One region of the Erwinia sp. AC075 genome, then DNA from elsewhere that is predicted to be linked to it. Evidence: predicted binding sites of a transcription regulator. Region 1 holds the regulator's gene; each other region holds the start of a gene.

Region 1 (3,276 bases):
CTTATCACGCTCTTCATGCTGGCCTTTGCCCAGCTGTTTTTCAATATGGCGCACGCATCGCCACATGCCCCTATTAATGCAAATCATCATAAGGCAGATAGCGGCACGCCTGCCCGAGAGGATGAGCGACGTAAACGCCGACCGGTTAAAGCCAACAGCACCAAAAAAGTTAAAGAATCCACCAGCAAAAAATCTCGCTTAACCTCAGTACAAAAGTTGAAGCTTAAAAAGAAACCTTCGCTGCAAACCGCCTCTGTTCAGACTGCCCCGTTGCACTCCAGCAAATACAAAAAGAAAACCACCTTAAACGCCGGAAAAAAACGCTATGGCCGCCATCGTGGCAAGGTTGTCGATACTGCTGAAGAGCTGACGTCAGACTCTGTTTCTGCGCCATTAAAGTTAAGTAAAGCTCACCGCGCCCGCTATCAAAAAGCCCGTGAAACCGCGATGACCAAACTGATGGGCCAGCTGGGTAAACCTTACCAATGGGGCGGAACGTCGCCTAAAACCGGCTTCGATTGCAGCGGCCTGGTGTGGTATGCCTACAAGGATTTAGTGAAGTTTAAAATCCCGCGCACGGCGAATGAGATGTATCACCTGCATGATGCGGCTTCGATAAAGCGTGATGAGCTGGAGAAAGGCGATTTAGTCTTCTTCCGCATTAACGGGCGCGAGACGGCAGATCATGTTGGCGTGTATCTGGGTGGTGGGAAGTTTATTCAGTCGCCACGTACTGGCAAGGATATTCAGGTCAGCGCTCTGGCAGATGATTACTGGCAGCGCCACTATATTGGTGCCCGCCGGATGATGACGCCAAAAACCATTCGATAGCGGAAATACTCAGAGCCGATCGTCAGACCGGCCCTGTTTGCACTTAATGCATAATCGCGGTGAAGCTAAACGCCATAATCATCAACAGTGCGCAAACCGTGGTCAGTAAAGAGAACTTCAGATCGGTATCCATTTTTAATCCTAAATAGCCCTACAGTTTATGATGCCATCAATTTTCCCATACTTGACGGTAAAAATCTCGTTTTCTCTGCCAAGCCTTGTTAGAATTCTTTTTTTGTTGCGCAACGGCCCGCACCTTAAGGTGTTTAGCGGTCTTTAATCAGCGCTTTTTCCTTCCTGACGACTCCGGACAGCAACTAAAAAACGACTTCAGACGTCAGGTTTTCGATCTCACCAGGCAAACGATTAACAACAGGCTTATCAAACAGTTAAGATAGGCGCAGGAGTAGTTATTTCATGGCAACAATTAAAGATGTGGCAAAGCAAGCCGGGGTGTCCACCACCACCGTCTCCCACGTCATCAACAAGACCCGTTTCGTTGCAGAAGAAACGCGGGAAGCCGTGTGGGCCGCCATTAAGGCGCTCCACTATTCACCCAGCGCGGTTGCCCGTAGTCTGAAGGTGAATCACACCAAAACCATCGGGCTGCTGGCTACTTCGAGCGAGGCGCCCTATTTCGCCGAAATTATTGAAGCCATTGAAAACCGCTGTTTTGCCAAAGGCTACACGCTGATCCTCGGTAACGCCCACAATGATCTTGCCAAGCAGCAGGCCTATCTGTCGATGATGGCGCAGAAACGCGTGGATGGCCTGCTGGTGATGTGTTCCGAATACCCGGACGAGCTGATCACCATGCTAGAAGATAACCGCAATATTCCTATGGTGGTGATGGACTGGGGCAAATCGCGCGGTGACTTTACCGATACGGTAGAAGACAACGCCTTTGAAGGCGGTTATCTGGCTGGCCGTTATCTGATCGACCGTGGGCATCGAGATATTGGTGTCATACCCGGTCAGATGGAGCGTAACACCGGCGGTGGCCGTCTTGCCGGATTTATGAAAGCATTGTCTGAAGCGGGGATTACCTTGCGTGACGAGTGGCTGGTTCAGGGCAATTTCGAACCTGAATCAGGTCACCAGGCGATGCAGCAAATCCTCTCGCAGAAGCAGCGTCCAACGGCGGTGTTCTGCGGTGGCGATGTGATGGCGATGGGCGCAATTTGTGCGGCTGATGAGATGGGCCTGCGCGTTCCGCAGGATATATCGGTGATCGGGTACGATAACGTACGCAACGCCCGTTACTTCACACCGGCCCTGACCACGGTTCACCAGCCAAAAGAACAGCTGGGCGAAACCGCCTTCGATATGCTGTTAGATCGTATCACCAGCAAGCGTGAAGAACCGCAGACGATTGAAGTACATCCTACGTTGATCGAACGCCGTTCGGTTGCCGATGGTCCCTTCCTGGACTATCGCCGCTAGTCCCGCTCAGTGCTGAGGGCGAATTCTCCCTCGGCACACTATGTTGACTCAGGGCTCTTCCTTCAGCCATTCACTGTTCAGCGTGTCACTGTCACCCAGATAATCCAGCAACCAGCTCAGCGCCGGTGAAGCCTGCTGCTCAGACCAGCTCACGCAGCACGGACTGTCCGGAAATCCGCCTTCCAGCGTCAGTTCATGCAAAGCGCCCTTTTGCAGCAGCGGTTGCGCCAGATGGCCCGGCACCATCCCCACGCACAAGCCCGCCAGCAGGCAGTCAAACGCGCTTTCCCAGTCTGGCACCACCAACCGCCGCTGATTATCCAGCGTCCATGTGGTGCGTTTCGGCAAGGCTCTTGAGGTATCTTCCAGCACCAGTGAAGGCCATTCGCCAATGGCCTCTTCACTGGTTTCTGCGTGCTGACGTGCCAGCGGATGATCCGCGGCGACCACACAGCGCCAGTTGAGCGCGCCCATATTGCGGAAGGCGAAGCGGCCACCTACCGGGATAGCCTGTGTCGCGCCGATGGCAACATCCACCCGCCCATCGGCCAACGCATCCCAGACGCCGTTAAATACTTCTGCTGACAGATGCAGTTCCATATCCGGAAAGTGCCGATAAAAGTCGACTACCAGCTGTCGGGTGCGCTGAGATTTAACGATGCGATCGACGGCGATATTAATTTGCCCTCGCCAGCCGTTAGCGACCTGTTGGCACTGCCGTCGGGTGGCTAGCATTTTTTTGATGACACTGCGGCCCTCCTGGATAAATACCCGTCCCGCATCGGTCAGCACCACATCACGGTGGCGACGCTCAAACAACGGCACGGCAAGCCATTCCTCCAGCTGCCGCACGGTATAACTGATGGCTGAGGGTACGCGATGGAGCTCTGCGGCGGCAGCGGTAAAACTGCCGCTGCGGGCAACTGCATCAACCACTTCAAGGGAATGTTCTGACCACATAATCTGCCTGCAATATTTTTGAACGCAACCTGCAAATATTAC
Region 2 (3,276 bases), 670 kb from region 1:
CTGAAGCCAACGGTGGCGTGAAGGCGCTGCAGGCGATTGGCGGCCCGTTCCCTCAGGTGCGTTTCTGCCCGACGGGCGGCATTTCGCCGGCCAACTACCGTGACTATCTGGCGCTGAAAAGCGTGCTCTGTATTGGTGGTTCCTGGCTGGTTCCGGCTGATGCGCTGGAAGCAGGGGATTACGATCGTATCACCCAGCTGGCCAGAGAAGCGGTAGCGGGCGCCCGATAAGACGTCGGATCAGGCAAAAAACAAAAGGGATGGCACAGGCCATCCCTTTTTTGTTGCTACGAAAGCGTGTTTATCCGCTGACTTTCACACCGGCTGCACAGGTAATTGCGCGCTGTACCGCATCATCGATGTTCTCGCCCGTGGCCAGCGCCACGCCCAGACGGCGCTTACCCCGAACTTCCGGTTTGCCGAACAGACGCACCTGCAGACCGGCGCCCAGCACGCCGCCCAAATTGGCAAACTGCACGTTATCGCTGTCCAGTTCTGGCAGGATCACCGCAGATGCGGCGGCGCCGTACTGACGAATGCCGCCAATCGGCAGACCGAGGAAGGCACGCACGTGCAGGGCAAATTCGGACAGGTCCTGAGAGATCAGCGTCACCATTCCGGTGTCATGTGGGCGAGGGGAAACTTCGCTGAATACCACCTCATCACCACAGACAAACAGCTCAACACCAAACAGGCCGTGGCCGCCCAGCGCCTTAACCACTTCTTCGGCAATCTGCTCAGCACGTTGCAGCGCGAGGGCGCTCATCTGCTGCGGCTGCCAGGATTCACGGTAGTCGCCATCTTCCTGACGGTGGCCAATCGGCGCACAGAAGTGAATGCCATCAACCGCGCTGATGGTCAGCAGAGTGATTTCGAAATCAAATTTCACCACACCTTCAACGATTACCCGGCCGGCACCGGCACGACCGCCTTGCTGCGCGTATTCCCAGGCGGCATCCAACTGTGACGCTTCGCGGATAAAACTCTGGCCTTTGCCTGACGAGCTCATCACCGGCTTCACAATGCACGGGAAGCCGATTTCGTCAGCCGCCTGATTAAACGCCTGCTGGCTGTCGGCAAAGCGGTAGGTGGAGGTGGGCAACGCCAACTCTTCTGCCGCCAGGCGACGGATCCCTTCGCGGTTCATGGTCAGGCGGGCAGCGCGGGCGGTTGGCACCACGTGTTGACCCTGTTTTTCCAGCTCAATCAGCATATCGGTGGCGATGGCTTCAATTTCCGGCACGATGTAATCCGGGCGCTCCAGCGCAACCAGCGCTTTCAACGCTTCACCATCCAGCATGTTGATGACGTGGCTGCGGTGCGCCACGTGCATAGCGGGTGCATCGGCATAACGATCGACAGCAATCACTTCAACGCCAAGACGCTGGCATTCCAGCGCCACTTCTTTGCCCAGTTCACCTGAACCTAACAGCATTACGCGGGTTGCGGCAGGGCGCAGCGCGGTACCAAGAGTGGTCATAATCTCTACCTGATTGGAGGGAAAAAACGCGCGCAGTATAAACGAAAACGATTGCGCGTACATCCGCTTTCCAGGGTTGAGCGAAAAAGACCCGTCTGTTATACTGTATAAAAATACAGTTAACTGAGGTGTGGACTATGGCTGTTGAAATCAAATATGTTGTCGTCAGAAAAGGTGAGGAAAAGATGACATTCGCCAGTAAGAAAGAAGCCGACGCGTACGATAAAATGCTCGATATGGCAGAAGCCTTTTCTGACTGGTTGAGCGTGGCACCTCTGGATATGGAAGAACCACAGCGTGAAGCGTTGGGCATGTTCCTGGCGGAGAATAAAGACGCCGTGCAGCATATTCTGCGCACCAGCAAGATGCCTGAGACGAGCGAGTCCGCCGCCGCGGGCAATGATGCTGAACCGACTGTTGAACAAGACAGCGCTGAAGCTGCAGCAGATCAACCGGCTGAAGAGTCCGGTGCGGAAGACCCGGAAGCCTCAACGGGCAAAGCGGCCAAAGCAAAATCGGCTGCACGAACCGTTAAAGCTGCCTGATTCTTTTTACTTCATCACAGTATGTGGCGCGCAGGGTATTTTTCCCTGGCGCGCCAGAAACTTCGCCTTAATTCTTCCCTGTTAGTGACTTCCTCCACCGGCTACCGTTAACGATCGTCGCCGGATAACACCTTTTTCAACGACTGCAGCGCTTTGCTGGCCACCTCTGCCGGCGGCAGTTGATGATAACGATCGCTGAACACTTCCAGTCCTATCGGGCCTGAATAGCCTTGCTGATGAAGATAGTCAGCCAGAGATGAAAGCGGGAAATTCCCTTCGGCTGGCAATAAACGCTGATGGCGTGCCACATCCACCAGATGATCGTGGCTGGGAAGGGTAACCAGGTCGGACAGCTGGACCAGGAAGATCTTATCCATCGGAATCCCCGCCAGATCGTCCACCGTGCGGTTCAGCACGAAAATGTGAAACGCATCCACCACCAATCCCAGATTGGGTTCATTGACCTTTTGCACCAGCTGCCATGCCGCCGCCGTATTGTTGATATGCGTGCTCCAGGCCATGGCCTCAAAGGCCACACGCAGGCCACGTTTGCCAGCCTGGCGGGCCAGCCAGCGAATATCGTCCTCTTCCCGTTCTGCAATGCAGCCCTGATGGGTAGATGCAGGCGTCAGTAAGGTTGTTGCGCCCAGTTCAACGGCGGTATCCAGCATCTGCAGGGCTTCCTGGCGTTTACTCTCTCGCTGATCGTCTGGCGCGCCGTCAAAATCCAGCAGCACCTGGTAATCCGTCAGGGCCAGGCGCTGGTTATCCAGTAATCTGGCCACATCACTGGCATCGCCGCTGGCTGCCTCCACGTCTTGACGCCAGAGCTCAACCTGATCAAACCCGGCCTGGCTGGCGGCCTTCAACTTCTCTTCCGTGCTGCCGCCAAGCAGAACCGTATTGATAAACAGCGGATTATTATTGAATCTCATGATGATTTTTCCCTTACGCCAGTGCTTTAAAAAAACAAATCCAGTCGGTTCAGCCGCCGCTTTTGGCGAAGCATTATGAACCAGAAGGTTCGACTGGTGGGCTAAGTATAGCTGACGGCTTAGCATCAACTGGCCGTGAAGGTTTTCCAGGCTTTTCCTGCTTTGACGCTTCTTGACGCAAGTCGCTCTATGCTGGTTGTTTTCCGCTGAAGAAGGAAAGGCAATGAGTAACTGGCTGCAACAGATTCAAACGGTACTGGGAGGCAGTAAAGACGGCAAAGGCGGCGGTGAAGGCCTGAGTAAAATGCTGGCACCCG
Region 3 (3,276 bases), 820 kb from region 1:
GGTTATGCCCCGTGCCGTTTATGCACTGGTGCTGACTCGTCATCACATTTTGTGATATAAAAGCCGTCTATTAATTGCGTACTGGCGCCCTCGTGCTGCCGGTGCTGCTCTACCATTCACACTTCCAACCTTTACAGGATGAGAACATGGTCACTTTCCAGACAAATCATGGCGATATCGTTATCAAAACCTTCGATGACAAAGCGCCAGCTACCGTAGCTAACTTCCTGGATTATTGCCGTGAAGGTTTCTACGACAACACGATTTTCCACCGTGTCATCAATGGCTTTATGGTTCAGGGCGGCGGCTTCGAGCCGGGCATGAAGCAGAAAGACACCAAAGAAGAAATCCAGAACGAAGCCAGCAACGGCCTGAAAAACACCAAGGGTACGCTGGCAATGGCCCGTACTCAGGCGCCTCACTCGGCAACTGCGCAGTTCTTCATTAACGTGGCAGACAACGACTTCCTGAACTTCCGTGACGAAAGCCTGCAGGGCTGGGGTTACTGTGTGTTTGCTGAAGTAGTTGAAGGCATGGACGTGGTAGAGAAAATCAAAGCGGTCGCCACTGGCCGTAGCGGTATGCACCAGGACGTTCCGAAAGAAGACGTTGTGATCCAGAAAGTCACCGTCAGCGAATAATGCCTCACACGCTGTTTATCGCAGATTTACATCTGTGCGCAGAAGAACCGGCAATTACTGCCGGTTTTCTTGCTTTTTTACGCCGTGATGCGTTGCATGCCGATGCGCTGTATATTCTCGGCGACCTGTTTGAAGCCTGGATTGGCGATGACGATCCTGAACCGCTTCATGCTGAGATCGCGGCCGCACTGCTGACCCTGAAGCAACAGGGGGTCCCCTGCTATTTTATTCACGGTAACCGCGACTTCCTGGTTGGCAAACGCTTTGCCCGCGCCAGCGGCATGACCTTATTGCCGGAAGAACAGGTGCCGGAACTTTACGGAAAGCGCATGTTGATCATGCATGGCGACACGCTCTGCACCGACGATCAGGGCTATCAACGCTTCCGCAAAAAAGTGCATCAGCCCTGGCTGCAATGGCTGTTCCTTGCCCTTCCTTTATTTGTCCGCCAGCGGATTGCGCTGAAGATGCGCGCAGGCAGTAAACAGGCGAACAGCAGCAAAGACGTGACCATCATGGACGTGAATGATGAAGCCGTAAAAGCCGCGATGACCCGTCATCAGGTGCAGTATCTGATCCACGGCCATACGCATCGCCCGGCAATTCATCCGCTTGAGGTGAATGACCAGCCTGCCGAAAGACTGGTGCTGGGTGCCTGGCATCACGAAGGTTCAATGATCCGCGTTAGCGAAGACGAAACCACCCTTATTTCCTTCCCATTCTGAGCCCTAAAAAAATCCCGCAAATGCCCGTTTCATGCCTGAGCAAACGTTTTCCTTGATGTCGAGTCATGCTATTCTCTTTGCCCTTCCCATCTGACCGCCTAAACGGCTTTCAGGTGACGTATGTACAATCACAGGAGTCAGACCCGCATGTCATCCAACGCCGCGCAGGCCCGCATCGCTATTGTTATGGGTTCCAAAAGTGACTGGGCAACCATGCAATTTGCCGCCGAGATCCTCACTACTCTGGCTGTGCCCTTCCAGTGTGAAGTCGTTTCGGCGCATCGCACCCCGGACAAGCTGTTCAGCTTCGCTGAGCAGGCTGCGGATAATGGCATTCAGGTAATCATTGCTGGCGCTGGCGGCGCGGCGCATCTTCCGGGCATGATTGCGGCGAAAACGCTGGTGCCGGTGCTGGGCGTGCCGGTGCAGAGCGCAGCGCTGAGCGGCGTCGACAGCCTTTACTCCATCGTGCAGATGCCACGCGGTATTCCGGTTGGCACCCTGGCGATTGGTAAAGCCGGTGCGGCCAATGCGGCGCTGCTGGCGGCGCAGATTCTGGCCACCCACGATGCGGAACTGCGTTCACGGCTGGCAGCGTGGCGTCAGGCACAGACCGATGAAGTGCTGAATAACCCGGATCCGCGGGAGGAAGCATGAAGCCGGTCTGCGTATTAGGAAATGGTCAGCTGGGCCGCATGTTACGTCAGGCTGGCGAGCCGCTGGGCATCGCCGTCTATCCGGTAGGATTAGATGCCGAGCCGGAAGCGCTGCCGATCCAACAAAGCGTGATCACTGCGGAAATCGAACGCTGGCCGGAAACCGCCCTGACGCGCGAACTGGCGAACCATAACGCCTTCGTGAACCGCGATATTTTCCCGCGTCTGGCCGATCGCCTGACGCAGAAACAGTTACTGGACCAGCTGGGTCTGGCCACCGCGCCCTGGCAGCTGCTGGCGGAGGCCGCAGAGTGGCCGCAGGTGTTCAACACCCTCGGTGAACTGGCCATCGTTAAGCGCCGCACCGGCGGTTATGACGGTCGTGGCCAGTGGCGTCTGCGCGCGACGGATACGGATTCATTGCCAGCCGATTGCTACGGTGAATGCATCGTTGAGCAGGGCATCAACTTCTCTGGCGAAGTGTCGCTGGTGGGCGCACGCGGCCATGATGGCAGCACCGTTTTCTATCCGTTGACCCATAACCTGCATGAGGACGGCATTCTGCGCACCAGCGTCGCCTTCCCGGATCCTGACGCAGCCCTGCAGAAGCAGGCCGAAACCATGCTGTCAGCCATTATGCATGAGCTGAAGTACGTCGGCGTGATGGCGATGGAGTGCTTTGTGGTGCCGGAAGGCCTGCTGATTAATGAACTGGCGCCACGCGTTCATAACAGCGGGCACTGGACGCAAAACGGCGCGTCCATCAGCCAGTTTGAACTGCATCTGCGGGCGATCCTCGATCTGCCTTTGCCGAAGCCGGTGGTCAGCACGCCGTCAGTGATGGTTAACCTGATTGGCACCGCCGTGAATCTGGACTGGCTGAATCAGCCGCTGGTGCACCTGCACTGGTACGAAAAAGAGGTTCGTCCCGGCCGCAAGGTGGGCCATCTGAACCTGTCGGACGTGAGCAAACCGGCGTTGCAGGCCGCTATTGAGGCGCTGGTGCCGCAGTTACCCGCTGAATATGCCAGCGGCATCGCCTGGGCGGTTGAGAAATTGCAGGGCTGATGGGAAAAATCTGGCAGGAACGTCGGACAAACGGACGATTTTCCTGCCCGAGCTGCAAAAGGACAGTCCTTAACTGTACTTAAGTATGGCTATCAATTGCCTGGCAAAAAACGTATTGTATTGGCGAACAAAAATATAAATATTCTTTATTATTAGTACATTAGATTTAATTTGCCAACACCAAGG

Evidence for each region. Region 1 encodes PurR, which represses purine synthesis genes. Its sites were predicted from a motif close to CANGCAAACGTTTGCNTG; they were not measured.
Region 2: a site for PurR is predicted at 1,520-1,537, ahead of purT (formate-dependent phosphoribosylglycinamide formyltransferase). Genes of this name have one in related genera too.
Region 3: a site for PurR is predicted at 1,403-1,420, ahead of purE (5-(carboxyamino)imidazole ribonucleotide mutase). Genes of this name have one in related genera too.

What each region holds. Positions count from the first base shown of each region.
Region 1 is NZ_CEEDEU010000001.1:1,619,733-1,623,008, forward strand. Features, by position in the region: gene AC0IXH_RS07575 (C40 family peptidase) at 1-831, shown strand, start outside; gene cydH (cytochrome bd-I oxidase subunit CydH) at 875-964, opposite strand; gene purR (HTH-type transcriptional repressor PurR) at 1,249-2,274, shown strand; gene punR (DNA-binding transcriptional activator PunR) at 2,323-3,234, opposite strand.
Region 2 is NZ_CEEDEU010000001.1:947,775-951,050, forward strand. Features, by position in the region: gene AC0IXH_RS04425 (bifunctional 4-hydroxy-2-oxoglutarate aldolase/2-dehydro-3-deoxy-phosphogluconate aldolase) at 1-230, shown strand, start outside; gene purT (formate-dependent phosphoribosylglycinamide formyltransferase) at 301-1,479, opposite strand; gene AC0IXH_RS04435 (YebG family protein) at 1,617-2,024, shown strand; gene AC0IXH_RS04440 (sugar phosphate isomerase/epimerase family protein) at 2,132-2,959, opposite strand; gene AC0IXH_RS04445 (tellurite resistance TerB family protein) at 3,183-3,276, shown strand, end outside.
Region 3 is NZ_CEEDEU010000001.1:2,443,734-2,447,009, forward strand. Features, by position in the region: gene ppiB (peptidylprolyl isomerase B) at 147-641, shown strand; gene lpxH (UDP-2,3-diacylglucosamine diphosphatase) at 641-1,366, shown strand; gene purE (5-(carboxyamino)imidazole ribonucleotide mutase) at 1,514-2,023, shown strand; gene purK (5-(carboxyamino)imidazole ribonucleotide synthase) at 2,020-3,090, shown strand.